DNA from 4 places in the Geobacillus lituanicus genome. Region 1 is predicted to be linked to each of the others. Evidence: riboswitches for the same ligand, from Rfam matches in the RefSeq annotation. Region 1 holds a riboswitch; each other region holds the start of a gene.

Region 1 (7,714 bases):
GCGGGCGAGCGCGATTCCCGACCAATAGTCCGGATAACCCGGGTCCGGGACGAGCACGACATCGCCCGGGTTGACGAGGCAAAGCGGCAGCTCGACAAGCCCGGCTTTGCCGCCGAACAAGATGGCGACCTCGCGGGCCGGGTCGATCGTCACCCCGTACTCGCGCGCGTAAAACGCCGCTACGGCTTCTTTCAAAAACGAGTAGCCTTGAAACGGCGAATATTTATGGTATTTTGGGTTCGCGGCTGCCTTCTGCATCGCTTCGACAATGTGCGCCGGCGTCGGCTGATCCGGATTGCCCTGCCCTAAGTTGATCACATCATAACCCGCCTTGATCTTCGCACCGACTTTCGCCACGAGCGAGGCGAAAAACTGCTTCGGCAGCTGTTCAAGCAGTTCGGAAAAGGGAAATTCGATCGTCATCGTCCACACCTTCTCAAAAATTCTTGAAATTCTAGTGCAACATCATATATCGTTAAAAGCAAAATGTAAAGAAAAATTTTTTTCCGAGGTGAACGCTCATGACGATCCGCATCGCCTGCCTGCAGCTTGACATTGCATTTGGCGATCCAGCAAAAAACGAACAGCAAGCCGAACAGGCCGTGGAATCCGCTGCCAAAGACGGCGCTGACATCATCGTGCTGCCAGAGTTATGGACGACCGGCTACGATTTGACGCGCCTGGATGAAATTGCCGACGAAGGCGCCGAACGGGCGAAGGCGCTCGCTTCCCGATTGGCGCAAACGTACGGCGTCCATTTCGTCGCCGGTTCGGTCGCCAAAAAAACAGCCGCCGGCGTGACAAACACGATGATCGTGGCCGACCGCCATGGCCAAATCGTCGGCGAATACAGCAAGCTTCACCTGTTCCAATTGATGGATGAACATTTGTATTTGCAGCCGGGAAACGAGCCAGGCTTGTTCTCGCTTGACGGGCTGCCGTGCGCTGGGGTCATTTGCTATGACATCCGATTTCCGGAGTGGATTCGCGCCCATGCGTTGGCCGGAGCGGAAGTGCTGTTTGTCGTCGCCGAATGGCCGCTTCCCCGCCTTCACCATTGGCGGACGCTCCTGATGGCGCGGGCGATTGAAAACCAATGCTATGTCGTCGCTTGCAACCGGGCCGGACGCGACCCGAACAACGTCTTCGCCGGCCATTCGCTCATCATCGACCCATGGGGCGAAATTATCGCCGAGGCGGACGAGAAGCCGGGCATTCTCTCGGCCGACATCGATCCCTCGCTCGTTGCGGACGTCCGCGCACGCATCCCGGTGTTTGCCGACCGCCGGCCGCACGATTATGAAGAGGCGGCAAAAAAATTTTTCAAAACGTATTGACAATCCGCCAGCCCAACCTGTATCATTCGAATCAAGCAACCAAACGATTGTTAACATCGTGAAAATTGCAAAAACTTAATAGCTAGATCGGTACTCTTATCAAGAGTTGGCTGAGGGAATTGGCCCAATGAAGCCCAGCAACCGACCGTAATGCTATCGTGAGATAGGGCGCACGCCAAAGGCGGCGCCGGAAGCGAACCGCTTCCGCAGGGCACGGTGCTAAGTCCAACAGAAAGACCGATGTCTTTCTGAAAGATAAGAGGCGCGAAGACGATGCATCTTCAAGCCTCTTTCCGTATGCGAAAGAGGCTTTTTCATTTGCCAAAACCTAAAGGGGGAACGTGAAAATGACGATTGTCCAATCCACTGTTTACGAACCGCTCACCGAACAAAAAGCGACCGCCCTCGCCGTCCGCCTCGGCCTATTCCGAGACGGGGCGCCGCTTGTGTGCCGCGAAATCGGCGACGGAAACTTAAACTTAGTCTTTCATATCGTCGATCAGGAAACGAAGCAAGGCGTCATCATCAAACAGGCGCTCCCGTACGCGAAAGTCGTCGGCGAAAGCTGGCCGCTCACGTTAAAGCGCGCGGTTATTGAAAGCAACGCGTTGCGCACGTTTGCCAGCTATGTACCGCAATACGTGCCGAACGTCTACTATTCTGACGAATCGCTTGCCATTACCGTGATGGAAGACTTGTCCCGTCTGCAAATCGCCCGCAAAGGGTTGATCGAAGGGAAAACATTACCGCTTTTGTCCCGGCATATCGGCGAATTTATCGCCAAAACAGCGTTTTACACATCCGATTTCGGCATGAACCAGCAAGAGAAAAAGAAATTGGCGCAAAGCTTCGTCAATCCGGAGCTGTGCAAAATCACCGAAGATCTCGTCTTCACCGATCCATTTTTCGACCATGACACGAACAACTTCGAAGACGAGCTGCGGCCGGACGTCGAAACGCTTTGGAATGACGACCGCCTCCGTTTGGAAGCGGCGAAGTTGAAGCGCAAGTTTTTAACCGAAGCCGATGTGCTTCTGCATGGCGATTTGCATACCGGCAGCATTTTCGCAAGCACCGACGAAACGAAAGTGATCGACCCGGAATTCGCCTTTTACGGCCCGATCGGCTTTGACCTTGGGCAGTTTTTCGCCAACTTGCTGTTAAATGCGTTGTCCCGCCCTGACGTTGAGCGCCAACCGCTCTTTGATCACATCGACCGGACCTGGGACGTCTTTGCGTCCATATTCTCGGAGCTTTGGCGCACCAAAAGCATCGAGACGTACGCCGCGACACCGGGCTTGCTTGACGAAGTGCTCCGGCATGCGTTCATCGATGCTGTCGGCTTTGCCGGCTGCGAAGTCATCCGCCGGACGATCGGCCTCGCCCATGTGGCCGACCTTGACGGCATCGAGCAGAAAGAAGCCCGCCTTGCCGCCAAACGACACGCGCTCCGCCTCGGCCGCCGCCTAATTGTCGAGCGCAACGAGCTGACCGGAACGGACGGCTTCCGCCGAGTGTTTGCAGAAACCGAACAGTAACGCGGCGCCGACCGGCCCAGTGCCGGCTCGGATCAACGAAAAATGTGAAAAGAAAGGAAGACGACGATGGACACCTTTGCCATCCCGCGCTCTGTCGAGTGGCGCGAGACGCATATCACGATTTTAAACCAACAAAAATTGCCATTAGCAACAGAATATATCGACCTGCATACGCTTGAAGACGTGTACGATGCGATCGCCTCGCTGAAAGTGCGCGGAGCGCCGGCGATCGGCATCACCGCCGCTTATGGTCTGGCGCTCGCCGCCTCGCATTATAAAGCGGAAACGGTCCACGAGTTCCATAGCCGCCTAAAGCAAGACCGCGATTATTTGGCAAGCGCCCGCCCGACGGCCGTCAATTTGGTTTGGGCGCTTGACCGGCTCACTGCCGCCGCCAAAGACGCCGCCTCGGTCAACGAAGCGAAAACGGCGCTTATTCACGAGGCGATCCGCATCCAAATCGAGGACGAAGATGTCTGCCGCCGCATCGGCGAACATGCGTTATCGCTTTTTCGCCCAGGCGACCGGGTGATGACGATTTGCAACGCCGGCTCGATCGCCACCGCCCGCTACGGCACGGCGCTCGCCCCGTTTTATTTGGCGAAAGAGAAAGGGATCGAGTTATCCGTGTACGCCCTTGAGACGCGCCCCGTTTTGCAAGGAGCGCGTCTGACCGCCTGGGAGCTGATGCAAGCAGGCGTCGACGTCACGCTTATTACGGACAACATGGCGGCGCAAACGATCAAAGCGAAAGGGATTCGCGCCATTATCGTCGGAGCCGACCGGATCGCACAAAACGGCGATACAGCGAACAAAATCGGCACGTTCGGCCTCGCCTTGCTCGCCAAATCGTTTGGCATTCCGTTTTACGTCGCCGCACCGTTGTCCACCATCGATTTGGCGACAAAGACAGGGGCAGACATCCCGATTGAAGAGCGCCATCCGGATGAAGTGACCCATCTGGCCGGCGTGCGCGTCGCCCCGGAAGGCGTCAACGTGTATAACCCGGCGTTTGACGTGACGCCAAACGAACTGATTACCGCGATCATTACCGAAAAAGGCATCGTCCGCGGCAGCTACAGCGCGGCACTGCCAGCGTTATTTGCAAAGGAGGAGCAGCATGAAACGATTTAAGGCCTTATCGTTCCTTTTTCTTCTTTTCTTTGCCGTGTTCTCCGTCTTGGCCGGCTGCACGAACGAGCAAGACGCCGTGAGCTCTAAGCCGGCCAACGAAACGAAGCAAACGGCCAACCAAGGCGACACCGCCTCATCCAACAGCCAAACCGCATCGAGCAGCGAGCAGGCGGCCATCCCGGAGAAGCTGAAAAAACCGGTGAAAATCGCCGCCATTATGCAAATGTCCATCGGCACGTTCTCGTCGCAATACATCGCCGGCGTCAAAGAACAAGTGCAAAAGTTCGGCGGCGAAGTGCAAATTTACAACGCCGACAACGACTTGACGAAAATGGCCTCATACGTAGAAACGGCCATCACGCAAAACGTTGATGCCATTTTGCTTGATCACGGCCGCGCTGATGCGCTCGAAGGCCCGGTGAAAAAAGCGATTGAAAAAGGCATCCCGGTCGTCGCCTTTGACAACGATTTGAACGTTCCCGGCGTCACCGTCATCGACCAAGACGACTACAGCCTCGCCTGGAAAACGTTAAAAACACTCGCCGAAGATTTAAATGGAGAGGGCAACATCGTCACGATTTGGGTCGGCGGTTTTACTCCAATGGAGCGGCGCCACGTCATTTATGAGGCGTTCAAAAAACGCTATCCGAACATAAAAGAAGTCGCCAAGTTCGGTACGGCGAGCGCCAACACGGCTTTGGACACGCAAACGCAAATGGAGGCCATCTTGAAAAAATATCCGAACAAAGGCGACATTGACGCCGTCTTCGCAGCTTGGGACGAGTTCGCCAAAGGAGCGACGCGCGCCATCGAGCAAGCCGGGCGTACGGAAATCAAAGTATACGGCATCGATTTGAGTGACGAAGACTTGCAAATGATCCAAAAACCGAACAGTCCGTGGGTGGCGACAACAGCGACGGATCCGGCGGAAGTCGGCCGCGTTCAGGTGCGGTTCGCCTATCAAAAAATCGCCGGCGAGAAAACGCCGAACATTTACTCGCTTGAACCACATTTAGTGAAACGGTCCGATCTTCCGGACAAACAAGTGTCGATGAATGAGCTGTCGCAATACATTCCGGGCTGGGGGCAATCGAACGTCGCCATCTCGCCATGGATGAAAACGTTGGAAGCTCAGGTGAACAAAAAATGAACGAGCTGTCAATGCGAGGCATTGAAAAATCGTTTGGCGCGGTGCGCGTGCTTGACGGCGTGGACTTTGCCGTCCGTCCAGGCGAAGTCCACGCCCTTTTGGGCATGAACGGCGCCGGCAAAAGCACGCTCATGAACATTTTGGCCGGCGCCATTCCTCCCGACGCCGGCACGATCACGATCGATGGCGTCAACTGCACCTTTTCGTCGCCGCTTGACGCGAAACGAGCCGGCATCGGCTTCGTCGTCCAAGAGGTCGACACGGCGCTTTTCCCAGGATTGCCCGTTTACGAAAACTTGGCGGCTGATGAGCTCGCTGATGTGAAGAAACAACCGATCCGCTCGCTGCGCCGGGAAAAAGAACGGGCCGCTGCTCTGCTTCGCCGCGTCGGCCTTGCCATTTCGCCGGCAAAGCTCGTGCGCGACTGCTCGCTCCATGAAAAACAGCTGATCGTGCTCGCCAAAGTGTTGTCATCGAATGCGCGCTACATCATTTTGGACGAACCGACCGCCGCCTTGAGCGAAGCCGAAACGAAGCGGCTGTTTGCCATCATCACGGAACTGAAACAGCAAGGCGTCGGCTTTATTTACATCTCTCATAAACTGAAAGAAGTGCAGGAAATCGCCGACCAGCTGACGATTTTGCGCGACGGCCGCGTCGTCTACCATGGTTCCGCCCGCGGTTTGCCGCTTGAAGACATCGTCCTTCATATGACCGGAACAAGGCGAGCCGCCGCCATGAAACAAACGCGCGCGCATGGAAGCGACATCGCCTTTGCCGTCCGTGGGATCACGATCGAAAAAACCGGCACGACGGTCGATCTTTACGCCCATCGCGGCGAAATCGTCGGCATCGCCGGCTTGGTTGGCGCCGGCAAAACGGAGCTCGCTGAAAGCCTCATCGCCCACCGGAAGACGTCTGGCGAATGGCAACTTGACGGCCGGCGCTATACATTTTCATCGCCGCATGAAGCGATTGCCGCCGGCCTTTGTCTTATTCCGGAAGAACGGCGCAAACAAGGGCTGTTCTTGCCCGAGTCAGTGAAAACCAACATCACCGTCCGCCTCCTTTCCCGGCTGTCGCGCTGGCAATGGATCAGCCGGAGGAAGGAAACGGACGCCGCCGACGAACTTGTCCGCTCGCTCGGCATCCATCCGCCGTCGCCTTCGACCGCTGTCCGCCACTTAAGCGGCGGCAACCAGCAGAAAGTCGTCATCGGCAAATGGCTGAACACAAACGCGCGTGTTTTTCTATTCGACGAGCCCACGAAAGGAATCGATGTCCACGCCAAACAAGAGGTGTTTTCCATCATCCGTGCTCTCGCCGATGAAGGAAAAACAGTACTATATTTTTCGAGTGAATTTCACGAGCTTCTTGAGGTGTGCGACACCATCTACATCATGGCTGACGGCCGGCTACTCACCCGCCTGCCGGCCGCAGAACTAACCTATGAACAGCTTGTGTACTATTGCAGCGGAGGTGAGATCGATGAGCCAGCCGGCCGTTTCCGCGCCGCCGTCGAAAAAAGCGGCGCCGTTCATTCTTGAATTTTTGTATAAACATGGCACACTGCTTGCCATTTTGGCTGTAATCGCCTATTTTGGCCTGACACAAGACCGGTTTTTCACCTATGAAAACTTCAGCGACATTTTGCGTTCCATTTCCATCGTCACCTTGGTGGCCATTGGCATTACATTTTCGCTCATCGTCGACGGCTTCGATTTGTCGGTCGGTTCGACAGTGAGCTTGGCGACGATTGCCAGTGCGGCGGCGCTTGTCTTGCATCGCCAAGAAATTTTCGTCACCTTGCTCGTGCCGCTGTTGCTCGGCGTCGCCGTCGGGCTGCTTAATTCGTTGTTGATCGTCAAATTCAAACTGCCCGATTTGCTCGCCACGTTGGCGACGATGTACGCGATCAACGGCGTGCAGCTTACGTATACAAAAGGATTTTCGATTTATAACGACATGCCGCTGCCTGATGGCGGCACGGCGCCGGGCAAATTTATTCCTTCCTTTTTATTTATCGGCCAAGGGGAGCTGTTTGGCGTGCCGTTTTCGGTCTTGCTCATGCTCGTTGTCGTCATGGCCGCCCACTTGTTTTTAACATACACCAAACCTGGCCGTCTCTTTTATTTAACGGGTGAAAACCGGGAAGCGGCACGGCTCTCCGGCATCCCGGTCAACCGTTACCGGACGTATGCGTACGTCATCAGCGGCTTTTTCGCCGCCTTGGGGGGCATCGTGCTCGCCTCGCGCATCGGCACCGGGCAAGTGTCGGCCGGCGCTTCGTTTTTGATGGACGGCGTCGCCGCCGCCTACATCGGCTTTTCTGTCTTCGGCGCCGGCAAGCCGAACGTCATCGGCACCCTGTTCGGTTCGATTTTGATGGGCGTGTTGTTGAACGGCTTGACGATGATGAACGTCCCGTATTACGCCCAAGACATTATTAAAGGCGCCATTTTAGTCGGCGCCCTCGCGTTGTCGCATTGGCAAAAAAAATAATGTCCCGTTCCCTGCCCCCATGGATTCGCGTCATGGGGGCGGGCGCCATTTTG
Region 2 (7,714 bases), 1.5 Mb from region 1:
TGTTTTCGTTCATGTAGCTTCGTTTTGCCATATACGACGTGTACGGCACGCGCCCGGATTCGGTGCCGAATGAAGCGACGATATAGCCTTTCCCTTCTTGTTCAAAAATGCTCGCTGTTGGCTCAAACAGCTGGACGAAATCGCCGGTGCCGCTCGCAAAGGCGTTGGCGATATTGGCGAAATCGACGTTTTGAATGAGATGCAAATCGTTGTGCGGGTCAATGCCGTGTTTTTTCAGCACAAACTCGCCGACCATCTGCGGCATGCCGCCTTTCCGTTGGCCGAGGAACGTGCTTCCTTTCAACATCTCCCATGTAAAGTGGCCGATTTTTTTGCGCGAGACGAGAAACGTTCCGTCCGTCTGGGTCAGTTGGGCAAAGTTGATGACCGGGTCGTCCGTTCCTTGGCTGTAGACGTAAATCGACGTTTCCGAGCCGACAAGGGCGATGTCCGCGCCGCCGGAAAGCAGCGTCGTCATCGTTTTGTCGCCGCCCCATGTCGTCGTCAGTTCGACATCCAGCCCCTCTTCTTTAAAGAAGCCTTTTGCCAGGGCGACGTACTGTGGTGCGTAAAAAATCGAGTGCGTCACTTCGGCGAGCCGCACTTTTTGGAGCGGCTTTTCGCTTTGGCCCCCGTCATTCGTGCAGGCGGAAAGCGGCAAAAGCAGCAGAAGCGAGCATAACCATACGGCCCATTTTTTCATGTTCGTTAACCCCCTTGGTTCGCATGCGGTAAACCGTGGTTTCACCTTATCGTATGCACGCAGCCAAAATGTGTGAATGTCTAGAAAAAATGGGCGGTCGAACGAGAACGGGCGGCGGTCGGGCCGTTCCTCGCGCTTGAGGGCTTTTTCAAGTTGATGCTCTTCCAAGGGGCGGCATGCAAGAGCGGCGAGGCAGTCGGACATCTCCACTTGCCCTAATGAAAGAAGGCGTTGGGGGATGATGACGGGTGGTTCGCATCATCTAGTTTCGCGTAGGAAGGAGGCGGGCGTATGGACGGGGACATCATCGACCAATACCGGTTTCCGTCGCCGCATCCGGGAATCGATGTGTTCTTTGTCACCTATATGTCCCAAGGGCTGAAGGTGAAAGGATTTTTAGCGGCGCCGAAGCGAAAAGGCGTTTATGACGGGTTTTTGTATTTGCGCGGCGGCATCAAAAACGTCGGGCAAGTGCGGGTGCCGCGCCTCATCGAGTTCGCGTCGCGCGGATTTGCCGTCTTCGCCCCACTTTACCGCGGCAACGGAGGCGGGGAAGGGAACGAAGATTTCGCCGGCGACGATCGCTATGACGCATTTGCCGGGTTTGAGCTTCTTCGCCGCCACCCGCTCGTCCACCCGGGGCGCGTCCATCTGTTCGGCTTCTCGCGCGGCGGGGCGATGGCGCTTCATGCCGCCCTAATGGCCGAGGGGGTCTGTTCGGTGGCGGTCTGGGGAGGGGTGGCGGATATGGAGCTTACGTATTGGGAGCGGCCTGACTTGCGGCGGATGGTCAACTACCCCCACTTAGCTAACGCTTGAAGCGGGGGCTTGCAACTCCCCAGAAGTGCGAACGGACTTCGTCCTCCTTCCTTGACTTGGGGTTGCATCAGGGGCAGGTTGACGACTACCCAACGACATAGGTCATGCCTATATCGCTACCGAGTGGCTCGGCATGTCTGTAGGCAGTACTTGACTTCCACGCACAACAGACGGATGTACGCTCGATGTTTTACGGTTGCAACGTTTCCTGCAACCAACTCCCTACATCGAGTAACGGGGATTGGAGTGCCTTGATTCAACGGTTTTCTCCACATTCTTATTCTATCATATACAAAAGAAAGGAGGAAGGGCGATTCCTCCCCGACTTTCGCTCTCGCTTAGAAGTCGGGGTCTCCTCGCCAAAGATGATGAAGCGCGTCATCGGCGGGACGCCGAACAAATGCCCGGAGCGCTACCGGCACCGCACGCCGCTCTATCATCTGGAACGGCTCAAGGCCCCGGTGCTCATCATCCACGGTGAGCGCGATGAAAACGTCTCGATTGAGCACGCCTGGCGGCTGGAACGGCGGCTGAAGCAGCTCGGCAAACCGGTCACGGCTTGGTACTTCCCCACGTTCACCCACTATTTTCCGCCGCAAGCCAATCGCGAGACGGTGCAAAGGCTCACGGAATGGATGAAACAACAGCCGACGGTGTGATACGATACGAGTAGAAAGGCGGCGCGGCCGCCAACGAATCGATGGGGTGCCAAGGAGGTTGGGATCATATGGGCATGCCGATGGAGCTGCAGACGGTCATTGTGACAAAAGGAAAGGAACAGCGCGTTCAAGGAAATGTGTTTGTGTTGAAAAAAGAAGGCTACCGCTTGTATCCGCTTGACGTGCCGCTTGAAGTGCGCCGGACGGTGCAAAGCGAAGCGAGCGGCGTCGCGGTCGTGAGAAAGCTCGAATGGGAAGACAGTCGGACGACGGTGACGTATGAGCTCGTCAGCCTGTATTCGACGAATTGAACGAGGCTGCACACCACGAAGCGGCTGAATGAGAGCTGAACGGGTTCATCGGACAGGAGCGCAAACGGAAGAACGGTTTGCGCTCTTGGCTCAAGTTTTTTCCGTCTATGGTTAACTTGTGGCGTCAGGCCGATTCAGACAAGCATAAAAATAGCCTTTGCTTGAGGATTTCCTGTGCGACGTTTGATCATACCATAAAAAAAGTAGAGGGGAGGAGAAGGAGTTTGGCCGCGGAGAGCGAATATCATACGATGCATTCGATGCCGCAAGGAGGGAAAACGTGGCCAAACAGCGAATCGATCACGACCGGTTGTTCAAGGAGCTGCTGTCGACGTTTTTCGAAGACTTTTTGCTTCTTTTCTTTCCTGACGTGTACGAGCACATCGACGTTCACCATCTCTCTTTCCTCTCCGAAGAGCTGTTCACCGACGTGACAGCCGGGGAGAAGCGCAGCGTCGACTTGTTGGTCGAAACAAAGGTAAAAGGGGAAGACGGGCTCGTCATCGTTCACGTCGAACATCAAAGCTATAAGCAGCGGACGTTCCCCGAGCGAATGTTCCTCTACTTCAGCCGCTTGTTTCAAAAACACCGCCGCCGCATCTTCCCGATTGCCATCTTCAGCTACGACGAACGCCACGACGAACCTTCCTCATTGATGATTCAATTTCCATTTTTGACGGTTCTTGACTTCCGCTTTCTGACGGTGGAACTGCGCAAACTGCCGTGGCGCGAGTACATCCGCCGTGACAATCCGGTTGCCGCCGCCTTGTTAAGCAAAATGGGGTATAATGAAAGCGAGAAGGTGGAAGTGAAAAAGGAGTTTTTGCGCATGCTAGTCCGCCTCGAGCTCGATGAGGCGAAGCAGCGGCTGTTGTTTGGGTTTTTTGAAACGTATTTGCGGTTGTCCGAAGCGGAGGAAATCCAACTGCGAAACGAGGTGAGCCAAATGGAGACGAAGGAAGCGAAACAAGTGATGGAGCTCATCATCTCATACGAACAGCGGGGAATCGAGAAAGGCATTCAACAAGGAGTCAAACAAGGAATCGAACAAGGGTTGAAACAAGGAATAAAGCAAGGGATGAAGCAAGGGATTGAACAGGGACGTCAAAAAGGGATCGAGGAAGGGAAAATCGACGTCGCGAAGAAAATGTTGGCGAAAGGGTACGATGTCGACACGATCCACGAACTGACCGGGCTGCCGGCGGAAAAGATTGAACAGCTGAAGAAGTAAACCCGCCTTCGCATTGTCGTCGACCTCCAATCGTACAAAAATCCCGGGGGATCGACGACAATCATTTTATGCGTTCGAAAAAACAGCCGGACAGGGAACGGCTCCCTGTCCGGTTGGGGTCTTGTTAAACGAGCGGTCCGCCGAGTTTTTCGATGGACGGATCGATGTGGGCGAATTTTTGGAAGTTGGCGCGGAATTTTTGCGCTAGCTCTTTTGCTTTTTGTTCGTATGCTTGTTTGTCGGCCCATGTGTTTTGCGGCTGCAGGACGTCATCCGGCACGCCCGGGACGCGGGTCGGGATGGCGAGGCCGAAAATCGGATCTTTGACCGTTTCGACGTTGTCGAGCTCCCCTTCGACGGCGGCTTGCACCATCGCCCGGGTGTAGGCGAGCTTCATGCGGCTTCCGACGCCGTACGGCCCCCCTGTCCAGCCGGTGTTGACCAAAAAGACGCGGACGTTGTGTTCGGCGATTTTTTGCCCGAGCATTTCCGCGTACTCAACGGCCGGGCGCGGCAAAAACGGTGCGCCGAAGCACGTTGAGAACGTTGCTTCCGGTTCGGTGACGCCGCGTTCGGTGCCGGCGAGCTTGCTTGTGTAGCCGCTTAAGAAATGGTACATCGCCTGTTCGCGCGTCAGCTTGCTGATCGGCGGCAGGACGCCGAACGCATCGGCTGTCAAAAACACGATCGTGGACGGATGGCCGGCGACGCTCGGGTCGATGATGTTTTGGATCGCCTGAAGCGGGTAGGCGGCGCGTGTGTTTTCCGTCAGCGTGCCGTCGTCGTAATTCGGCACCCGCGTCGCGTCATCGAGAACGACGTTTTCGAGCACCGCGCCGAAGCCGATGGCGTCAAAAATTTGCGGCTCTTTCTCGCGCGATAGCTTGATGCATTTCGCATAGCAGCCGCCTTCGATGTTGAAAATGCCGCGGCTTGACCAACCGTGTTCGTCATCGCCGATCAAGCGGCGGTTCGGGTCGGTCGAGAGCGTCGTTTTTCCCGTTCCCGACAAGCCGAAAAAGAGGGCGACGTCGCCTTCCTGCCCGACGTTGGCCGAGCAGTGCATCGGCAGGATGCCTTGTTCCGGCAGCACATAGTTCATGACCGAGAAAATCGATTTTTTCATTTCGCCGGCATACTCGGTGCCGCCGATCAACACGGTGCGCCGTTCAAACGAGATGATGATGAACGCTTCCGAGCGCGTCCCGTCCACCTTCGGGTCGGCTTTAAAGTTCGGCGCGCAAATGACGGTGAATTGCGGCTCGTGCGCGGCGAGCTCCTCGGCGCTCGGGCGGACGAACAGCTGATGGACGAACAAGTTGTGCCAGGCGAATTCGTTGACGACTTGAATCGGCAGCCGGTATTTCGGATCGGCGCCGGCAAAGCCTTTAAAGACGAACAGTTCATCTTGTTTCATTAAATAATCGAGCACTTTGTCGTACAGTTTCTCAAACGTTTCCGGAGAGATCGGCTGGTTGACCGTTCCCCAGTCGATCGTTTGCTTCGTGGACGGTTCTTCGACGATGTATTTGTCTTTCGGCGACCGCCCCGTGTACTTGCCGGTTGTCACGGCAACCGCCCCGGTGTGGGTCAGCCGTCCTTCGTTCCGCTGCAATACTTTCTCGACGAGCTCGGCGGCGGACAATTGGTGATGTACGTACGGTTTTTGCAGCAATACATCCAGCTTATTTGTCATGTTTGCGATCCCCATGTTCACAACCTGCCTTCTTTTTGTAATCACTCTTGAAAATAGTATAACACATTTTTATTAATAGTCCATACTAATTGTGTGGGTTTTTTTGAACTTATTTTGCCTATTTTTCAGATTTTGCACGCTCTCCCGCCTGGGCTTCAAGCGGGAGGCGGCCGTTCCCGGGTTGTCTTACTGTCTTGCTATTAAGGAAGCAGGCAGTGATGACCCAAATCGGCAATACGTTTGCCAAATCCGCCTCGTCTTGTTCAAGCATGCAGCCGGAAGCGGCACGTTTATATAGACGCGCTCCCCTCCTATACAAAACAAAGGGGCTGCGTTTAGCTTCCCTTTGTTTTATGGAGGCAAGGGAAAGGCGCTCATTCCTCCTTTGCTTGGGTTCGTGCGCGGAAGCGGGATGATAAAAAATTCACTTCTGCGGTTGACTTTGTTCCTTCAATTGCGATAAGATAATTCATTGAACGGATACTCTTATCCCGAGCCGGTGGAGGGACAGGCCCGATGAAGCCCAGCAACCGTCACAACTGGACATGTGTGAAATGGTGCTAACCTGTGGCAAGGCGCAGTCCTTGAACGATAAGAGTGAAAGGAAGCAATACGATTGCCATGACCTTTCCTCAGCCGTTACAGGAAAGGTTTTTTATATTGCGAAGGGAAAAAGGGAAATGAGTTCCGTGTCGCCACATTATGTTAAGAGGAGGAAACAAACCGAATGTCAGCCAAACGCCGCTTGTTTACGTCAGAGTCTGTGACAGAAGGACATCCGGATAAAATTTGCGACCAAATTTCTGATGCCATTTTGGATGCCATTTTGGAAAAAGACCCGAACGCCCGCGTCGCCTGCGAAACGAGCGTGACGACCGGGCTGGTGCTCGTGAGTGGGGAAATCACAACATCAACGTACGTGGACATTCCGCGCATCGTCCGCGATACGGTCCGGGAGATCGGCTACACGCGCGCCAAATACGGATTTGACGCCGATACGTGCGCGGTGCTGACGTCGATTGACGAACAGTCGCCGGACATTGCGATGGGGGTGGACCGGGCGCTTGAGGCGCGCGAAGGTCAGATGACTGACGAGGAAATTGAAGCGATCGGCGCCGGCGACCAAGGATTGATGTTTGGGTTCGCCTGCAATGAGACGGAAGAATTGATGCCGCTGCCGATTTCGCTTGCGCACCGCTTGGCGCGTCGATTGGCGGAAGTGCGTAAAACGGACGTCTTGCCGTACTTGCGGCCGGACGGGAAAACGCAAGTGACGATCGAATACGATGAAAACGGCAAACCGGTGCGCGTCGATACGATCGTCGTGTCCGCGCAGCACCATCCGGAAATTACGCAAGAGCAAATCGAGCGCGACATTAAGGAGCATGTCATCAAACCGGTCGTGCCGGCCGAGCTGCTTGATGAGAACACGAACTATTTCATCAACCCGACAGGACGGTTTGTCATCGGCGGTCCGCAAGGGGATGCTGGGCTGACGGGGCGGAAAATCATTGTCGACACGTACGGCGGCTACGCCCGCCATGGCGGCGGTGCGTTCTCGGGCAAAGACCCGACGAAAGTCGACCGCTCGGCGGCGTATGCGGCCCGCTATGTGGCGAAAAACATCGTTGCGGCAGGACTGGCCGACAAATGCGAAGTGCAGCTCGCCTACGCGATCGGCGTCGCCCGTCCGGTATCGATTTCCATTGATACGTTCGGCACCGGCAAAGTGTCGGAAGACATTTTGATTGAGGTCGTGCGCAGCAACTTCGATCTCCGCCCGGCGGGCATCATCAAAATGCTTGACCTGCGCCGCCCGATTTACAAACAGACGGCCGCTTACGGGCATTTCGGGCGTACGGACATCGACTTGCCGTGGGAGCGCACTGATAAAGCGACGACGCTGAGAGAACAAGCGCTGGCGCTGGCGAACAAGTAAGGCCGGACGGCGCGGATGCGCGAGTCGTTTCAGGCGTCGGCAAACGCAACAGAACAAGAGCTGCCGGATTACGGCAGCTCTTTTTCGTGAGGACGCGCGGCTTGCTGCAGCGCTTTGTAATATTGCCCTTTTTCCACATATTCGCGGCGGATGCGCTCCATTTCGCGGAGGTCGTCTTCCGTCAGTTCGCGGACGACTTTGGCCGGGCGGCCGAGGGCGAGCGTGTTGGGCGGAATTTTTTTGCCCGGCGGCACTAAACTGCCGGCGCCGATAAATGCGCCTTCCCCGATTTCCGCGCGGTCCAAAATGATCGAGCCCATGCCGATGAGCGCGTTTTTTCGGACGATGGCGCTGTG
Region 3 (7,714 bases), 1.3 Mb from region 1:
GATGGTCGCCGGGCTAGCGGCGCAAAAATTCGGTCCGAAAATTGAGGAAGAGCAAGAAGTGCTCGTGAACATCGCCGATATTGTCGCCAACATCTACGCCATGGAATCGGCGCTTCTCCGCACCGAAAAAGCGATTAATGCGGGCGGGGAAGAGAAACATAAACAAAAATTGCTCTATACGCAAATTTTCTGCCAAGAGGCGTTCAATGAAATTGAGGCGCATGCGAAAGAAACGCTTGTCGCCGTCGAACAAGGCGACACGCTGCGGATGATGCTCGCCGCTCTCCGCCGGTTGACGCGCCATACGCCGATCAATGTGATCGCGAAAAAACGCGAGGCGGCTGCCGCCCTCATTGAAGCGGAACGGTATATTGTGTGATAATGGGAAGTGCCAGGCGTTTGCCTGGTGCTTCTTTTTCCATGAATTCCAAGCCGTCGAATGAAAGGGAGGAATGCGGATGGCGCTGACGCTCTACTGGTATCCAAAATGCGGAACGTGCCGGAAGGCGAAGCGTTGGCTCGATGAACACGGCATTGAGGTGCAAACGGTGCATTTGGTCGACGAGCCGCTGACGAAAGAACAGCTCGCCGACTTGCATCGAAAAAGCGGGCTGCCGCTCAAAAAATTTTTCAATACAAGCGGCATGAAATACCGCGAACTCGGATTGAAAGACAAGCTCGATGGCGCCTCGGAAGACGAGATGCTCACGTGGCTCGCCTTGGACGGCATGCTCGTCAAGCGGCCGATTTTAACGGACGGCGAGCGGGTCGTGGTCGGATTCCGCGAACAAGACTACGAGTCGTTTTTCGCCGGGCGCGTTTCGACGGAAACATAAAAAATTTGGCCAAAATGAAATGAATTCAGTGAGTTTTGGCGAAAAATCGGTTATGATGAAAAAGAACACAACTTGCCGCACTGGAGGGATTTGATGAACACGCCAAAAGAACTCCGTTATTCGAAAGAGCATGAGTGGGTGCGCGTCGAAGGGGACAAAGTGCGCATCGGCATCACCGATTTCGCCCAATCGGAGCTGGGCGACATCGTCTTCGTCGAGCTGCCGGAAGTCGGCGCGGAACTGACGGCGAACGAGCCGTTCGGCAGCGTTGAGTCGGTGAAAACCGTCTCGGAATTGTATGCGCCGATCAGCGGCACGGTCGTCGAAGTGAACGAAGCGTTGAACGACAATCCGGAATATGTGAACGAATCGCCGTATGAAAAAGCATGGATGATCGTCATCGAGCCGAAAGACTTGAGCGAAGTGGACAACTTGTTGACGGCCGAACAATACGAAGCGATGATCAACGAAGGATAAACGTTCCTGCAAAGTTCGCTTCGAGCCGGGCACCCTATACATACCGGAATTTGATGAAAAAAGGGGTGCTCGCAATGGTGCTGCAAACGAAGCAACTGGATGTCACGGACCGGGTCACCGGCAAATGGAACGGCCGCACGATCGAGCTGTACGAGGAAGGCGAGCTCATCGGCCGCCTTCCGCTTCCGGCGGCCGTCGCGTGGAAAAACGGGTATAGCGAACAAAATGGAAGAATTTACAAGCAGGTCACCGCTACCGTTGAACCGGATCAAAAATATGTCGACTGCGACGGGGAGGCGGGCTGGTGTTAGGAAGCAACGGCGGATGGCCGTTGCTTTTCTGTTGCCATACAATATTGTATCCTCATTCACGTTAGGTGGGTCGGACATGCGACAAGCGGAAAAAGTGATTATTGTGGAAGGGCGGTCAGATAAGGAAAAAGTGGCGGCCGTGCTGAACGAGCCGGTTGTCATCATTTGCACGAACGGCACGATCAGCGATGCGCGCCTCGAGGAGCTGGCCGATGAACTCGAAGGGCGGGATGTGTACGTGCTCGCCGATGCCGACGAGGCGGGGGAAAAATTGCGCCGGCAGTTCCGCCGCGCGTTTCCGGAAGCGGGGCATATTTACATTGACCGGGCGTATCGCGAAGTGGCGGCCGCTCCGATCTGGCATTTGGCGCATGTGCTGCTGCGCGCCCATTTTGACGTCCGTATCGAATCGTTCATGAGAGGAAGAGGCGAGTGAACACAATCGGTCGAAACGATATTAAGCGAATGGTGGAAGGGGAGCCGCTTCTGGCTCTTTCGCTGTATACCCCGCTGTGCGGCACGTGCCAGTTGGCGAGGCGCATGCTTGTTGTCCTAGAACAATTGTTTCCGGACATACCGTTTTGCGAAACGGACATCAACTACATCCCCGAGCAGGCGGCGGCGTGGAAAATTGAAAGCGTTCCGTGCCTGCTTCTTTTCGCCGGCGGAGAGATCATCGGCAAATGGTATGCGTTCCATTCGGTCCCTTATTTGTACGAAGCGATCCGCGCCCGTTTGCCGCGCTGACGATCCGCCGTTTTTTGACGCCGTTTGACACATTTCTTGGGAAATGACAAAAACGGCGTTGGTTCGCCACGGCGGCTGTCGAGATTTTTGTAAAGGATTCTCCCCCCTCGGCATGGAAATAAAAGGACAAAGGAGATGGGGGGAGGATGCTCAATGGAAATGCGCGAGTTGGTAGGGCAGTTTATGGAACGGATGCAAACGTTGCGCCATTTGTTGCCGATTTTGCCGGATGAGCAGCTGTATGTCCGCTTTGAAAGCGAGGAAGAGACCGCCATGGTGGCGCTCGGCAAGGAGCCGGCCGCCGGAAGGGAACCCGATGAACGGAACGTCTTGACGGTGCGCGGCTCCAAAAAAGCGCTCTGCTCGCTTTTAGGCGGCGAGCTGAAGCTGCAGCAGCTCGTCCGGCTGCGCGAAGTGCATGTATCGGGAAGCTTTCGCCATCTGTTGCTGCTTGAGTCGCTCCTCCATTTGGCCAAGCCGTATCGGCATGTTGGGTGAAATTTTTATTGACAATGTTCGACACAAGGTGATACAATCACAGCTGTAATCAATCGAATAGGCGATTGTTGCGCTCTTATCAAGAGAGGTGGAGGGATGTGCCCAATGAAGCCCGGCAACCGTCAGCGCCTGCGCTGAAAAGGTGCCAATTCACACAAAGCGGCCTGCTTTGAGAGATAAGAGACGGAATGGTGCATCATACCTTTCTGTTCTCTGCGGGCAGAAAGGTTTTCTTTTTGCGCTCCGCCGCCTTGGGGAGGAAGGAAGGTGAAACGATGATTACACTCGAACATGTGACAAAAATCTATCAAGCGGCTAACGGCTCGGTCACGGCCGTCGACAATGTGTCGCTTGAGATTCGCGAAGGGGAAATTTTCGGCATTATCGGCTACAGCGGCGCGGGGAAAAGTACGCTCATCCGCTTGCTCAATGGGCTCGAGAAGCCGACGGGCGGCAAGGTGATCGTCGCCGGCCGCGACATGGGGCGCATCAAAGGGCGGGAGCTGCGCAAGGCGCGTCAAGAGATCGGGATGATTTTCCAACATTTCAACTTGCTTTGGTCGCGCACAGTGCGGGAAAACATTGCGTTTCCGCTCGAGATTGCGGGTGTTCCGAAAGCGGAGCGGCAAAAACGGGTCGATGAATTGATCGAGCTCGTCGGGCTCACGGGGCGGGAAGAGGCGTATCCGTCGCAGTTGAGCGGCGGGCAAAAGCAGCGTGTCGGCATTGCCCGGGCGCTCGCCAACAACCCGAAAGTGCTGCTTTGCGACGAGGCGACATCGGCGCTCGACCCGCAGACGACCGATGCGATTTTGGACCTGCTTGTCGACATCAACAAGCGGCTCGGGCTGACGATCGTGCTCATCACCCATGAGATGCACGTCATCCGCAAAATTTGCGACCGCGTCGCCGTGATGGAAAACGGCAAAATCGTTGAGCAGGGCGACGTGCTGCACGTGTTCCGCAACCCGCAGCAGCCGATCACGAAGCGGTTCGTCAAGCAGCTCGTCGAGCCGGAAGAGACGGAAGAGGCGATTTCCCATTTGTTTGGCCAATATCCGAGCGGGCTGATCGCGCAGCTGACGTTTGTCGGCGCGGCGGCCGGCCAGCCGCTCATCAGCCAGGTCGTGCGGCAATTTGCCGTCGATATGAATATTTTGCAAGGGAAAATTTCGCAAACCCATCAAGGCGCTTATGGGGTGCTGTTTGTGCACATCGATGGGGCGGCGGATGAAATTGCCCGGGCGCTTGACTACATTCAAAGCCAGCAGGTGGCGGTGGAGGTGATTCACGATGCTCGCTAACCTCCTGCCGAACGTCCAATGGGAGACAATGTGGGCGGCGACGGTCGAGACGCTGTATATGACGGGAGTGGCGGTGGCGGCCACTTTCGTCCTCGGAATCGTTCTTGGCTTGCTTCTATTTTTGACAGCGAAGGGCAACCTATGGGAAAACCGGTTTGTCAATACAGTGATTGCGGCGTTTGTGAACATTTTCCGCTCGATTCCGTTTATTATTTTGATCATTTTGCTCATTCCGTTTACCACCTGGCTTGTTGGGACGATGCTTGGCGCCAATGCGGCGCTGCCGGCTTTGGTCATTGGGGCCGCGCCGTTTTACGCCCGCATGGTGGAGATTGCCCTTCGCGAAATTGATAAAGGCGTCATCGAAGCAGCCCAAGCGATGGGCGCCTCAACGTGGACGATCATTTGGAAAGTGCTGCTGCCGGAATCGTTGCCGGCGCTCGTCTCCGGCATTACGGTGACGGCCGTGTCGCTCGTCAGCTATACGGCGATGGCTGGAGCCATCGGCGCCGGCGGGCTTGGGAACTTGGCGTATTTGGAAGGATTCCAGCGCAGCCATAACGATGTGACGTTTGTCGCGACCGTGTTGGTGCTCGTCATTGTCTTTGTCATTCAGTTGATCGGTGACGTTGTCACTTCCAAAATTGATAAACGATAAGGAGGAAGAAAACGATGAAAAAATGGCTCGGCGCCCTGTTCGCTGCTGTTCTTGTCTTCGCTTTGGCGGCGTGCGGCGGCAACGACAACAACAACGCGGCCGAGGGGGGCAAAGGCGGCGAATTGGTGAAACTGAAAGTCGGCGCGTCGAACGTGCCGCACGCGGAAATTTTGGAAAAAGCGAAACCGATTTTGAAGAAAAAAGGCATCGACTTGGAGATCATTACGTTCCAAGATTACATCTTGCCGAACAAAGCGTTGGCCGATAAAGAAATCGACGCCAACTACTTCCAGCACATTCCGTACTTGGAATCGCAAATGAAAGAACACGGCTATGATTTCGTCAACGCCGGCGGCATTCACATTGAGCCGATCGGCCTGTATTCCAAAAAATACAAAAGCATTGAAGAGCTGCCGGATGGCGCAACGATCATCATGAGCAACTCGGTCGCCGACCATGGCCGCATTTTGTCGATGCTGCAAGAAAAGGGGCTCATTAAGCTGAAACCGGGCGTCGACAAAACGAAAGCAACGGTCAACGACATCGTCGAAAACCCGAAACATTTGAAATTTAAAGCCGACGTCGACGCCGGGCTGCTGCCGCAAATTTACAAAAACGGCGAAGGCGATGCGGTTTTGATCAACGCCAACTATGCGCTTGACGCCGGCTTGGATCCGGCGAAAGACCCGATCGCCGTCGAATCGCCGAAAAACAATCCGTATGTGAACATTATTGCGGTGCGCAAAGGCGATGAAAACCGGAAAGAAATCAAAACGCTTGTCGAAGTGCTGCAATCGAAAGAAATCCAAGATTTCATCAAAGAAAAATACCACGGCGCCGTCATTCCAGCGGCGACAAACAATCAATAACGGAAGCGAATCGCTTCCGTTATTTTTTGCACAAAAAAGAGCCGCCCGAAAGTTCAAAACCGCTTTGGATGGAGAGACGCCGCGGCCGACCTGTTTCTCCGCTCTTCATCGGCCGTTCAAACGCGCCAGTACGGCGGCTCACTAGACTCCGGAAAAAACGGGGTCTTTTTTTTTGCAAAAACTCGTACAAGCTTGCGGTTTTCGTGTAAAATAAATAAAAGATGCGGTTTTTCACACGGCCATCGTGAAAAACAGAGCAGGGAAGTTGCAGGCAGTTTTCATTTGTTATAAAATTGTAATGAGAATAAAATGAGAATGAGCGATCGCTAGAAGACAAGCGAGCGAATTGACTCTCAATTGAGAATTGGAGGTATGCTGCATGGCGGTATTGACGATTCGCAATCTCCACGTCGCCGTGGAGGGAAAGGAAATTTTAAAAGGAGTGGACTTGGAAGTCAAAGGTGGGGAAATCCACGCCATCATGGGTCCGAACGGAACGGGGAAGTCGACGCTGGCATCGGCCATTATGGGCCATCCAAAATATGAAGTGACAGAAGGATCGGTGACGCTCGACGGCCAGGATGTCCTTGAGATGGAAGTCGACGAACGGGCGCGCGCCGGCCTGTTTTTGGCGATGCAATACCCAAGCGAAATCAGTGGAGTGACGAACGCCGACTTTTTGCGCGCGGCGATCAATGCCCGGCTTGGCGAAGGCAACGAAATTTCGCTCATGAAATTCATCCGCAAGCTCGATGAAAAAATGGCGTTTTTGGAAATGAATCCGGATATGGCGCACCGCTATTTGAATGAAGGATTCTCGGGCGGGGAGAAAAAGCGGAACGAAATTTTGCAGCTGATGATGCTTGAGCCGAAAATCGCCATTTTGGACGAGATCGACTCCGGCCTCGATATCGACGCGCTCAAAATCGTCGCCAAAGGCGTCAACGAAATGCGCAGCAGCGAGTTCGGCTGTTTGATCATCACCCACTACCAGCGGCTGCTCAACTACATCACCCCGGATTATGTGCATGTCATGATGCAAGGGCGCATCGTCAAGTCCGGCGGTCCGGAGCTGGCGCAGCGGCTTGAGGCGGAAGGGTACGACTGGATCAAAAAAGAACTCGGCATCGAAGACGAAACGGTCGGACAAGAAGCGTAAGCGTTAGGAGGAGGACTATGGCGACAGAAACGAAAATCCCATTCGATGAAACCTACATCCGCACGTTCTCAAGCGGACGCGGCGAACCGGGCTGGCTGACCGAGCGGCGCCTTGAGGCGCTTCGGTTGGCGGAGCGGCTGCCGCTTCCGAAACCGGAGAAAACGAAAATCGACAATTGGAACTTCACTGGCTTCTCACGCCATGCCGTTGACAGTGCGCCATATGCCGGCCTCGATGACTTGCCTGAAGCGGTCAAGGCGCTCATGCAAGCCGGCGAAGGAACGAAAAATTTGTACGTGCAGCGCAACCATACGCCGGCGTATGTGTCGCTGTCCGATGAGTTGAAGGAGAAGGGCGTCATTTTCACCGACATCTTCACCGCAGCGCGCGAGCATGGCGACTTGCTGAAAAACTATTTGATGACGGCGGTCAAGCCGGATGAGCACCGCCTTGCCGCGCTCCATGCGGCGCTGCTCAACGGCGGTGTGTTTGTCTATGTCCCGAAAAATGTGGAGATTGAAACGCCGCTTCAGGCGGTCTATATTCAAGACGAAGACGACATCGCCTTGTTTAACCATGTCATCGTCGTGGCGGAAGACAACAGCCGCGTCGTGTTTGTCGAAAATTATATATCAGCAAGCCGCGAAGGAAACGCGGTCGTTAATGTGGTCGCCGAGGTGTTTGCTCAAGCGAACGCAAGCGTCTTTTTCGCCGCTGTCGACCATTTGGCCAAAGGCACCACGACGTATGTCAATCGGCGCGGCATCGCGGGGCGCGATGGACGGATCGAATGGGCGCTCGGGCTGATGAATGACGGCAATACGGTCTCCGAGAACATCACCCGCCTTGTCGGCG
Region 4 (7,714 bases), 410 kb from region 1:
TTTTCCGTTTTTTCATTATTTTCTTTCCCTAGGGGCCAGCCGATGATCGCGGACGATCGCGTCAAGCAAATGCTCGCAGCCGGAGCGAATCAGGCGGTACACTTCGGCAAAATTCCCGGTATAATACGGATCCGGCACATCGTCTTTTTCCCGATCCGGGACAAAATCAAGCAGCCGGGCGATCACCGCCGGCGAATTCGGCCCGGCGAGCCGGCGCAAATCGCTCAAATTGGCGGCGTCCATGGCGATGATGTAATCAAATTCCTCCAAGTCGCGGCGCCCGACTTGCCGGGCGCGGATGCCGGAATAGTCAATGTCGTTTTCACTCAAAATCCGCCTTGTCCCCTCATGCGGCGGCTCCCCGACATGCCAGCTGCCCGTTCCCGCTGAATCAACGACAATCTGTCCGTCAAGCCCCCGTTCGTTCACCAAATGACGGAATACCGCTTCCGCCATCGGCGAACGGCAAATGTTGCCGAGGCAAACAAACAACACTTTGACCATCGAAGCAGCCACTCCTTTCCATCCCGTTTTCTTGGCATTAGTTTTCCCTTTTCATCCAAGCGCTTGATAGCCGCTTTCTAGCAGTTCGTGCACATGCACCTATATTTTACCACCTAACGCTGGCGCGGACTATATTGCCTCTCCCCTTTTTCCCCGCCGGTGTGGTACAATACATGATAACCTGCCACGAAAGGAGCGGAACGATGGATTTATCGAAACCGTCGGCAGAAAACGTCGAATATATGGTTGAACAGCTGAAGAAAAAATTAAAAGTGCTCAATTTTGATGCGATTAAGCCGTCCCATTTTTCCGAGGCGTGGTATGACGAACTGAAAGACATTTACGACATGGTCATGAAGCGTGAAACGTTCAGTCCAAGCGAAATACAAGCCATTGTCGAGGAGCTCGGGAGCCTGCGCAAGCGGTAATCCTCTCCTTCCGTCACCGAATGGAAGCGCCGCGAAGCTGCCTATGTATATAAAAAAAATAATTCCTATCGAAAAACTAGGATTGACATTAGCGCCAATTGTGTTAAAATTTTAATCAATTAAATACAACTACATACGCTTATCAAGAGCGGGGGAGGGACTGGCCCGATGAACCCCGGCAACCTGCCGCGTTTGGCAAGGTGCTAATTCCAGCAAAATGGGATCCATTTTGGAACCTGAATCCGTGATAAAGACGCGTTCAAAGCTGCCAAGAAAACTGGATCAATCAACAAAATATTGCACTCGGGGTTCTTCACCTAATAGGTGAACATTCGAAATGGAGTCGAAGTCTCGACACGATTGGGTTTCCCAGCATTTTTGATACACTTCTGTCACGGATTCAGGTGGAAGATAAGGCGTCCCTCGTTCTTCCGCTCTTTCCGAAATGGAAGGGGCGTTTTTATCGCTAGGCTGCCCGTTGCCGGATGAATATCCGACTAATTACGTTGATTTTCTTTGATTTTAAGGAGGGGGAAACGATGCTCACATATGACCAATGGGAAACGGCCGAAAAACCGTCTTTTCCGTCCGACGATGAAACAAAAGGGGCGCTGGCTGTCCTCGCTTGGGCGTACCGCGAATACGGCGATGACATTGTCTATGCGTGCAGTTTCGGCATTGAAGGGATTGTGCTCATTGATTTGATTTCCCAAGTCAAGCCGGATGCGGAAATCGTCTTTTTGGATACAGGGCTGCATTTCCAAGAGACGTACGACACGATCGCGAACGTACAGGAAAAATACCCGTCGCTCCGCATCGTGATGAAACAGCCGCACTTGACGCTGGAGGAGCAGGCTGCACAGTTCGGCGATGAACTATGGAAACGCGATCCGAACAAATGCTGTGAGTTGCGCAAAGTCATTCCGCTGCGGGAAGTCTTGACCGGCGTCACCGCCTGGATTTCCGGCTTGCGCCGCGAACAGTCGCCGACGCGGCGCCATGTCGAGTACATCAATAAAGACGACAAATTCCGCTCCATTAAAGTGTGCCCGCTCATTCATTGGACGTGGAAAGACGTTTGGAATTACGTATATAAACACGGTCTTCCGTACAACGTGCTCCATGACCGGGGCTACCCGAGCATCGGCTGCGCCCCTTGCACAGCGCCGGCATCGGATCCGAACGATTTGCGCTCCGGGCGCTGGGCCGGCCAGGGGAAAACGGAGTGCGGGCTCCATCTCACATAAGGGGAGAACAACGATATGCTCCTTGCCATTGCCTTTATTGTGTCCTTTTTCTTCGCCATGAACATCGGGGCGAGCGGCGCGGCCGCCTCGATGGGCGTCGCGTACGGGTCGGGCGCCATTCCGAAAAAGTCGATGGCCCTCCTTCTTTGCGGCATCGGCGTGTTTCTCGGCAGCCTCGGCGGCGGAGAAGTAGTGAAAACGATCGGGTCGGGCATTATTCCGTCTTCGATCCTCACCGTCAAAATCGTCGTCATCATTTTAACGGCGGCGGCCATTTCACTTTTTGCGGCGAACATCATGGGCATTCCGCTCTCGACGAGCGAGATCACCGTCGGATCAGTCGTCGGCGTTGGCATCGCCTATCAGGCGGTGTACTTTCATAAGCTGCTGTTTATCGTGTCGGTATGGATCGTGATCCCGATCGTCGCCTTTTCGTTTACGCTGGCTGTCGGCAAATGGTTTTTGGCGCTCAAGCGAAAATATCCGCAGCTTGAACAAGGGCGCTGGCAAAAAACATTCATGGCCTTGCTCGTTGTCACCGGCTTTCTCGAGGCGTTTTCCGCCGGCATGAACAATGTGGCCAATGCCGTCGGGCCGCTCGTCGGCGCCGGGCTGATGGCGGTCGGGCCGGCAACTATCTTCGGCGGCTTGTTTGTCGCTGCCGGCGCCCTGTTGCTTGGGCATCGCGTGTTAGAAACAAACGGAAAGAAAATTACAAACTTCTCCCCGTTTGAAGGAAGCGCCATTTCCGGCACGGGAGCCGTGCTCGTCATCATTTCGTCGCTGTTTGGTTTGCCTGTTCCGCTTACGCAGATTACGACATCGGCGATCATCGGCATCGGCACGGCGAAAAGCGGGATGTCGATTTGGCAAAAGCGGATTGTCGTGCAACTGTTGAAAGTGTGGTTTGTTTCGCCAATATTTTCCCTTGTCATTTCGTACAGCCTTGTGAAACTGTTGCTTGACAGCGATGTTTACACGGTGATTGCCATCTTCAGCGTCTGCCTGGCGACGCTTGGCGTCATCAGCTTAAAAAAAACAGTCGCCGAAGAAGAGCGTTCGCTTCATGAACATGGCGGCGGCATTTAATGAACATCTATCAATCTAGGAGGTTATGAACATGAGTTTGAGCATTCCGCATGGCGGCACATTGATCAACCGTTGGAATCCGGATTACCCAATCGATGAAGCAACGAAAACGATCGAGCTGTCCAAAGCCGAACTAAGCGACCTTGAGCTGATCGGCACAGGCGCCTACAGCCCGCTCACCGGGTTTTTAACGAAAGCCGATTACGATGCGGTCGTAGAAACGATGCGCCTCGCTGATGGCACTGTCTGGAGCATTCCGATCACGCTGGCGGTGACGGAAGAAAAAGCGAGTGAACTCGCTGTCGGCGACAAAGCGAAACTCGTTTATGGCGGCGACGTCTACGGCGTCATTGAAATCGCCGATATTTACCGCCCGGATAAAACGAAAGAAGCCAAGCTCGTCTATAAAACCGATGAACTCGCTCACCCGGGCGTGCGCAAGCTGTTTGAAAAACCAGATGTGTACGTCGGCGGAGCGGTTACGCTCGTCAAACGGACCGACAAAGGCCAGTTTGCTCCGTTTTATTTCGATCCGGCCGAAACGCGGAAACGATTTGCCGAACTCGGCTGGAATACCGTCGTCGGCTTCCAAACGCGCAACCCGGTTCACCGCGCCCATGAATACATTCAAAAATGCGCGCTTGAAATCGTGGACGGCTTGTTTTTAAACCCGCTCGTCGGCGAAACGAAAGCGGACGATATTCCGGCCGACATCCGGATGGAAAGCTATCAAGTGCTGCTGGAAAACTATTATCCGAAAGACCGCGTTTTCTTGGGCGTCTTCCAAGCTGCGATGCGCTATGCCGGTCCGCGCGAAGCGATTTTCCATGCCATGGTGCGGAAAAACTTCGGCTGCACGCACTTCATCGTCGGCCGCGACCATGCGGGCGTCGGCAACTATTACGGCACGTATGATGCGCAAAAAATCTTCTCGAACTTTACGGCCGAAGAGCTTGGCATTACACCGCTCTTTTTCGAACACAGCTTTTATTGCACGAAATGCGAAGGCATGGCATCGACGAAAACATGCCCGCACGACGCGCAATATCACGTTGTCCTTTCTGGCACGAAAGTCCGTGAAATGTTGCGCAACGGCCAAGTGCCGCCGAGCACATTCAGCCGTCCGGAAGTGGCCGCCGTTTTGATCAAAGGGCTGCAACAACGCGAAACGGTCACCCCGTCGACACGCTAAAGGAGGAGCGAGATGAGCACGAATATCGTTTGGCATCATACATCGGTGACAAAAGAAGATCGCCGCCAACGCAACGGCCATCATAGCGCCGTCCTTTGGTTCACCGGCCTGTCCGGATCCGGCAAATCGACGGTGGCGAACGCCGTCTCCAGACGGCTGTTTGAGCTTGGCATTCAAAATTACGTTCTCGATGGCGACAATATCCGCCACGGGCTCAATAAAGACCTCGGCTTTTCCGCCGCCGATCGGACAGAAAACATCCGCCGCATCGGCGAAGTCGCCAAACTGTTTGTCGACAGCGGCCAGTTCGTGTTAACGGCATTCATTTCACCGTTTGCCGAAGACCGGGCGCTCGTTCGCCGCTTAGTCGAGGAAGACGAATTCATTGAGATATATGTCAACTGCCCGATTGAGGAGTGCGAGAAGCGCGATCCAAAGGGGCTGTATCAAAAAGCGCGCCGCGGGGAAATCCGCGAATTCACCGGCATCGATTCGCCGTATGAAGCGCCGGAAGCGCCGGAGCTGACCATCGAAACGCATCGTTATTCGGTGGACGAATGTGTCGAGCAAGTGCTCGCGTATTTGCGGGAGCGCGGATTCATCCCCGCATCGGAAACCCATTAACGATACCGTGTCTCCCACTCGAAAAAAGAGTGGGAGACGATTTTACAAAGTCGTTTTCATGCCACGGCCAGGCCGTTTACAATGAAATTCAACGGAACACGAGTGTTGATTATCCATTACTTTACTTAAAAACACAGAATCATATGGCTGAACACAAGCTTTTCTGCCTCTTCCCACGAACAAGAACGCCGGCGGGCAAATGTCATTTGCCTGCAAAGCGTTCATTGTTCGAGGAGGGCATGCTGTACGCATGCCCAGTCGGCACGGCAAGCGAACTGCTTGCCGACTACGGCAGAAAAGCTAGGAATAGAGCGATATCAACTGGTTTTTAATGGTTAATCAACACGCCCGTCAACGGAACGTTTGCACTGCTGCCGGCAGCTGACGGGATCACGACAGAAAGGGCTGAAACAACGATGGGGAAAGTATATTTGGTCGGGGCCGGCCCCGGCGATCCGGAACTCATTACCGTCAAAGGGTTGAAATGCATTCAACAAGCCGACGTCATTTTGTACGACCGCCTCATTAATGAAGACTTGCTGGCATATGCCAAGCCAGACGCTGAACTCATTTTTTGCGGCAAGCTGCCCGGCTACCATGCTATGCAGCAGGAAACGATCAACCGTTCACTCGTTCTGCATGCAAAAAAAGGAAAAACAGTTGTCCGTTTAAAAGGCGGCGATCCGTTTGTGTTCGGGCGCGGCGGTGAAGAGGCGGAAGCGCTCGTTCAGCACGGGATCGAGTTTGAGATCGTCCCTGGCGTCACATCGGCCATCGCGGCGGCCGCTTACGCCGGTATCCCTGTCACCCATCGCGAGTTCAGCTCCAGCGTCGCCTTTGTCACGGGGCATCGCCGCGACGGAACCCGCGAAGACATTAAGTGGGAAAGCCTCGCCAAAGGCATTGATACGATCGCCATTTACATGGGCGTCCACAATTTGCCATACATTTGCGGCCAGCTGATGAAATACGGCAAGGCGCCGGATACGCCGACGGCGATCATTCAGTGGGGAACGACCCCCATCCAGCGCACGGTCACCGGCACGCTGGCGACAATCGCCGCTATTGCCGCCAAAGAACGCATCGAAAATCCAAGCATGGTCATCATCGGGGATGTCGTCCGGCTGCGCGCCAACATTCAATGGTTTGAGCGGTTGCTGTCATCATCGGCAGCCGCCGGCGCCACCTCGTGAGGCAATGGCGATGGAAGCCATTTTGTACGTCAGCCACGGCAGCCGGGTTCCGGCTGCGCGCCGAGAAGCAGCCCGCTTCGTTGAACAATGCAAGGCGGCCATCGACATCCCGATTCAAGAACTGTGCTTCGTTGAGCTGGCTGAGCCGGATATTGCGACCGGCGTTGACCGTTGCGCCGCCCAAGGGGCAACCCGTGTGATCGTCATCCCGTTGCTGCTTCTATCCGCCGGACATGCCAAACAGGACATTCCGGCTGCGCTTAAAGCAGCGAAACAGCGCCATCCGTCTTTGGAGATCGTCTGCGGAGCGCCGTTTGGCGTCCACGATGCAATGATTGACATCATCATCGACCGCATCGGCGAGCAGCCGGCGCCGCTTGATCATGAATCAATGGTTCTGCTGATTGGCCGCGGCAGCAGCGACCCGGATACGAAGCGCGACATCGCCGCCATCGCCCGGCGCTTGCAAGAAAAAACGAGCGTGCCGCACGTTGACGTTTGTTTTCTCGCCGCCATCCGCCCGACGCTTGACGAAGGGTTCAAGCGGGCGCAGGCATCCATATACCGGCGCGTCTTTATCGTGCCGTATTTGCTGTTTACCGGCGTTTTAATGAAAACAGTCGAACGGAAGCTGCAAGCGATGCCTGTTTCCGATCAACAGTGGCATTTATGCTCATACTTAGGGTATCATCCGCGGCTTGTAACGCTCATTCAACAACAGGTGCAGGCGCTGTCGGCAGCGAAAAAAGGAGCTTGAGCAGACAAGCTCCTTTTTTCATGGTATGATGGAAGCGAAGCGACCGCAGCGAAGGAGGGCTTCATCATGATGAAACGGGTTCATGTCATGGTCGAAGGGCGCGTGCAAGGCGTCGGGTTTCGCTATTTCGTCCAACACGAAGCGCTCAAACGCCAGCTGACCGGCTGGGTGAAAAACAACGATGACGGGACGGTGGAGATGGAAGCCCAAGGGCATGAAAGCGCGCTCCAACTGTTTTTGGATACGATTGAAGCCGGCACGATGTTTGCCAAAGTTTCCCGCATGCACGTTGAGCCGCGCCCCGTCCGCCCTGACGAAACTAAGTTCCGCATTGTGTACGGAAGCGGCATTTGACTGTTGCACCGCTTGGATCTATTCCCAGCGCAGACGTTGTCCGTCTGCCGCCAAGCGCTCTTTCCACCAATGAAAAAGCGGGATCACCATCCGTCCTGCTTAAGCCGGCCGCAAATGCGGCGCCGCATATTGAAAACACGTCTCCAAAATGGCCGTATTTGCGCGCTCATTTTTTTGCTGCGCTTCACGGCAAAATGGATGGAATACATCGACAGCGGCTTGCGGGTACTCCCCGCATATGTCCACGCCGAGCACTTTTTTATAGAATAGCAGAAGGCGCAAACAAGCGAGCAGCCGGGAAAGCGGCATCATCCCTTGATCCCAGT

Evidence for each region. A riboswitch is a leader RNA that binds a small molecule or an ion and turns the genes downstream of it on or off. The one in region 1 is predicted to bind S-adenosylmethionine.
Region 2: it holds a riboswitch for S-adenosylmethionine, as region 1 does, so the genes downstream of both, metK (methionine adenosyltransferase) here and mtnK (S-methyl-5-thioribose kinase) in region 1, are expected to answer to the same signal.
Region 3: it holds a riboswitch for S-adenosylmethionine, as region 1 does, so the genes downstream of both, ACR1UW_RS15985 (methionine ABC transporter ATP-binding protein) here and mtnK (S-methyl-5-thioribose kinase) in region 1, are expected to answer to the same signal.
Region 4: it holds a riboswitch for S-adenosylmethionine, as region 1 does, so the genes downstream of both, ACR1UW_RS04045 (phosphoadenylyl-sulfate reductase) here and mtnK (S-methyl-5-thioribose kinase) in region 1, are expected to answer to the same signal.

What each region holds. Positions count from the first base shown of each region.
Region 1 covers NZ_CP194773.1:1,225,433-1,233,146, reverse strand. Annotated here, with positions in the region: gene ACR1UW_RS06225 (pyridoxal phosphate-dependent aminotransferase) at 1-423, opposite strand, end outside; gene ACR1UW_RS06220 (carbon-nitrogen family hydrolase) at 522-1,337, shown strand; SAM riboswitch class I at 1,431-1,599, shown strand; gene mtnK (S-methyl-5-thioribose kinase) at 1,685-2,875, shown strand; gene mtnA (S-methyl-5-thioribose-1-phosphate isomerase) at 2,942-4,009, shown strand; gene ACR1UW_RS06205 (sugar ABC transporter substrate-binding protein) at 3,996-5,159, shown strand; gene ACR1UW_RS06200 (sugar ABC transporter ATP-binding protein) at 5,156-6,706, shown strand; gene ACR1UW_RS06195 (ABC transporter permease) at 6,648-7,661, shown strand.
Region 2 covers NZ_CP194773.1:2,971,683-2,979,396, reverse strand. Annotated here, with positions in the region: gene ACR1UW_RS15210 (ABC transporter substrate-binding protein) at 1-703, opposite strand, end outside; partial or broken gene ACR1UW_RS15205 (alpha/beta hydrolase family protein) at 995-1,495, shown strand; partial or broken gene ACR1UW_RS15200 (alpha/beta hydrolase family protein) at 1,885-2,181, shown strand; gene ACR1UW_RS15195 (DUF2584 domain-containing protein) at 2,250-2,492, shown strand; gene ACR1UW_RS15190 (Rpn family recombination-promoting nuclease/putative transposase) at 2,773-3,723, shown strand; gene pckA (phosphoenolpyruvate carboxykinase (ATP)) at 3,848-5,434, opposite strand; SAM riboswitch class I at 5,903-6,017, shown strand; gene metK (methionine adenosyltransferase) at 6,147-7,358, shown strand; gene ACR1UW_RS15175 (gamma carbonic anhydrase) at 7,427-7,714, opposite strand, start outside.
Region 3 covers NZ_CP194773.1:3,112,918-3,120,631, reverse strand. Annotated here, with positions in the region: gene ACR1UW_RS16020 (acyl-CoA dehydrogenase FadE) at 1-379, shown strand, start outside; gene ACR1UW_RS16015 (arsenate reductase family protein) at 459-836, shown strand; gene gcvH (glycine cleavage system protein GcvH) at 930-1,313, shown strand; gene ACR1UW_RS16005 (YusG family protein) at 1,388-1,624, shown strand; gene ACR1UW_RS16000 (toprim domain-containing protein) at 1,701-2,060, shown strand; gene ACR1UW_RS15995 (thioredoxin family protein) at 2,057-2,371, shown strand; gene ACR1UW_RS15990 (sterol-binding protein) at 2,525-2,869, shown strand; SAM riboswitch class I at 2,943-3,052, shown strand; gene ACR1UW_RS15985 (methionine ABC transporter ATP-binding protein) at 3,145-4,173, shown strand; gene ACR1UW_RS15980 (methionine ABC transporter permease) at 4,163-4,831, shown strand; gene ACR1UW_RS15975 (MetQ/NlpA family ABC transporter substrate-binding protein) at 4,846-5,700, shown strand; gene sufC (Fe-S cluster assembly ATPase SufC) at 6,080-6,859, shown strand; gene sufD (Fe-S cluster assembly protein SufD) at 6,877-7,714, shown strand, end outside.
Region 4 covers NZ_CP194773.1:811,600-819,313, reverse strand. Annotated here, with positions in the region: gene ACR1UW_RS04055 (low molecular weight protein-tyrosine-phosphatase) at 16-504, opposite strand; gene ACR1UW_RS04050 (DUF1128 domain-containing protein) at 708-932, shown strand; SAM riboswitch class I at 1,069-1,175, shown strand; gene ACR1UW_RS04045 (phosphoadenylyl-sulfate reductase) at 1,472-2,179, shown strand; gene cysP (sulfate permease) at 2,195-3,268, shown strand; gene sat (sulfate adenylyltransferase) at 3,300-4,460, shown strand; gene cysC (adenylyl-sulfate kinase) at 4,473-5,084, shown strand; gene cobA (uroporphyrinogen-III C-methyltransferase) at 5,501-6,277, shown strand; gene ACR1UW_RS04020 (sirohydrochlorin chelatase) at 6,288-7,034, shown strand; gene ACR1UW_RS04015 (acylphosphatase) at 7,104-7,388, shown strand; gene ACR1UW_RS04010 (arginase family protein) at 7,488-7,714, opposite strand, start outside.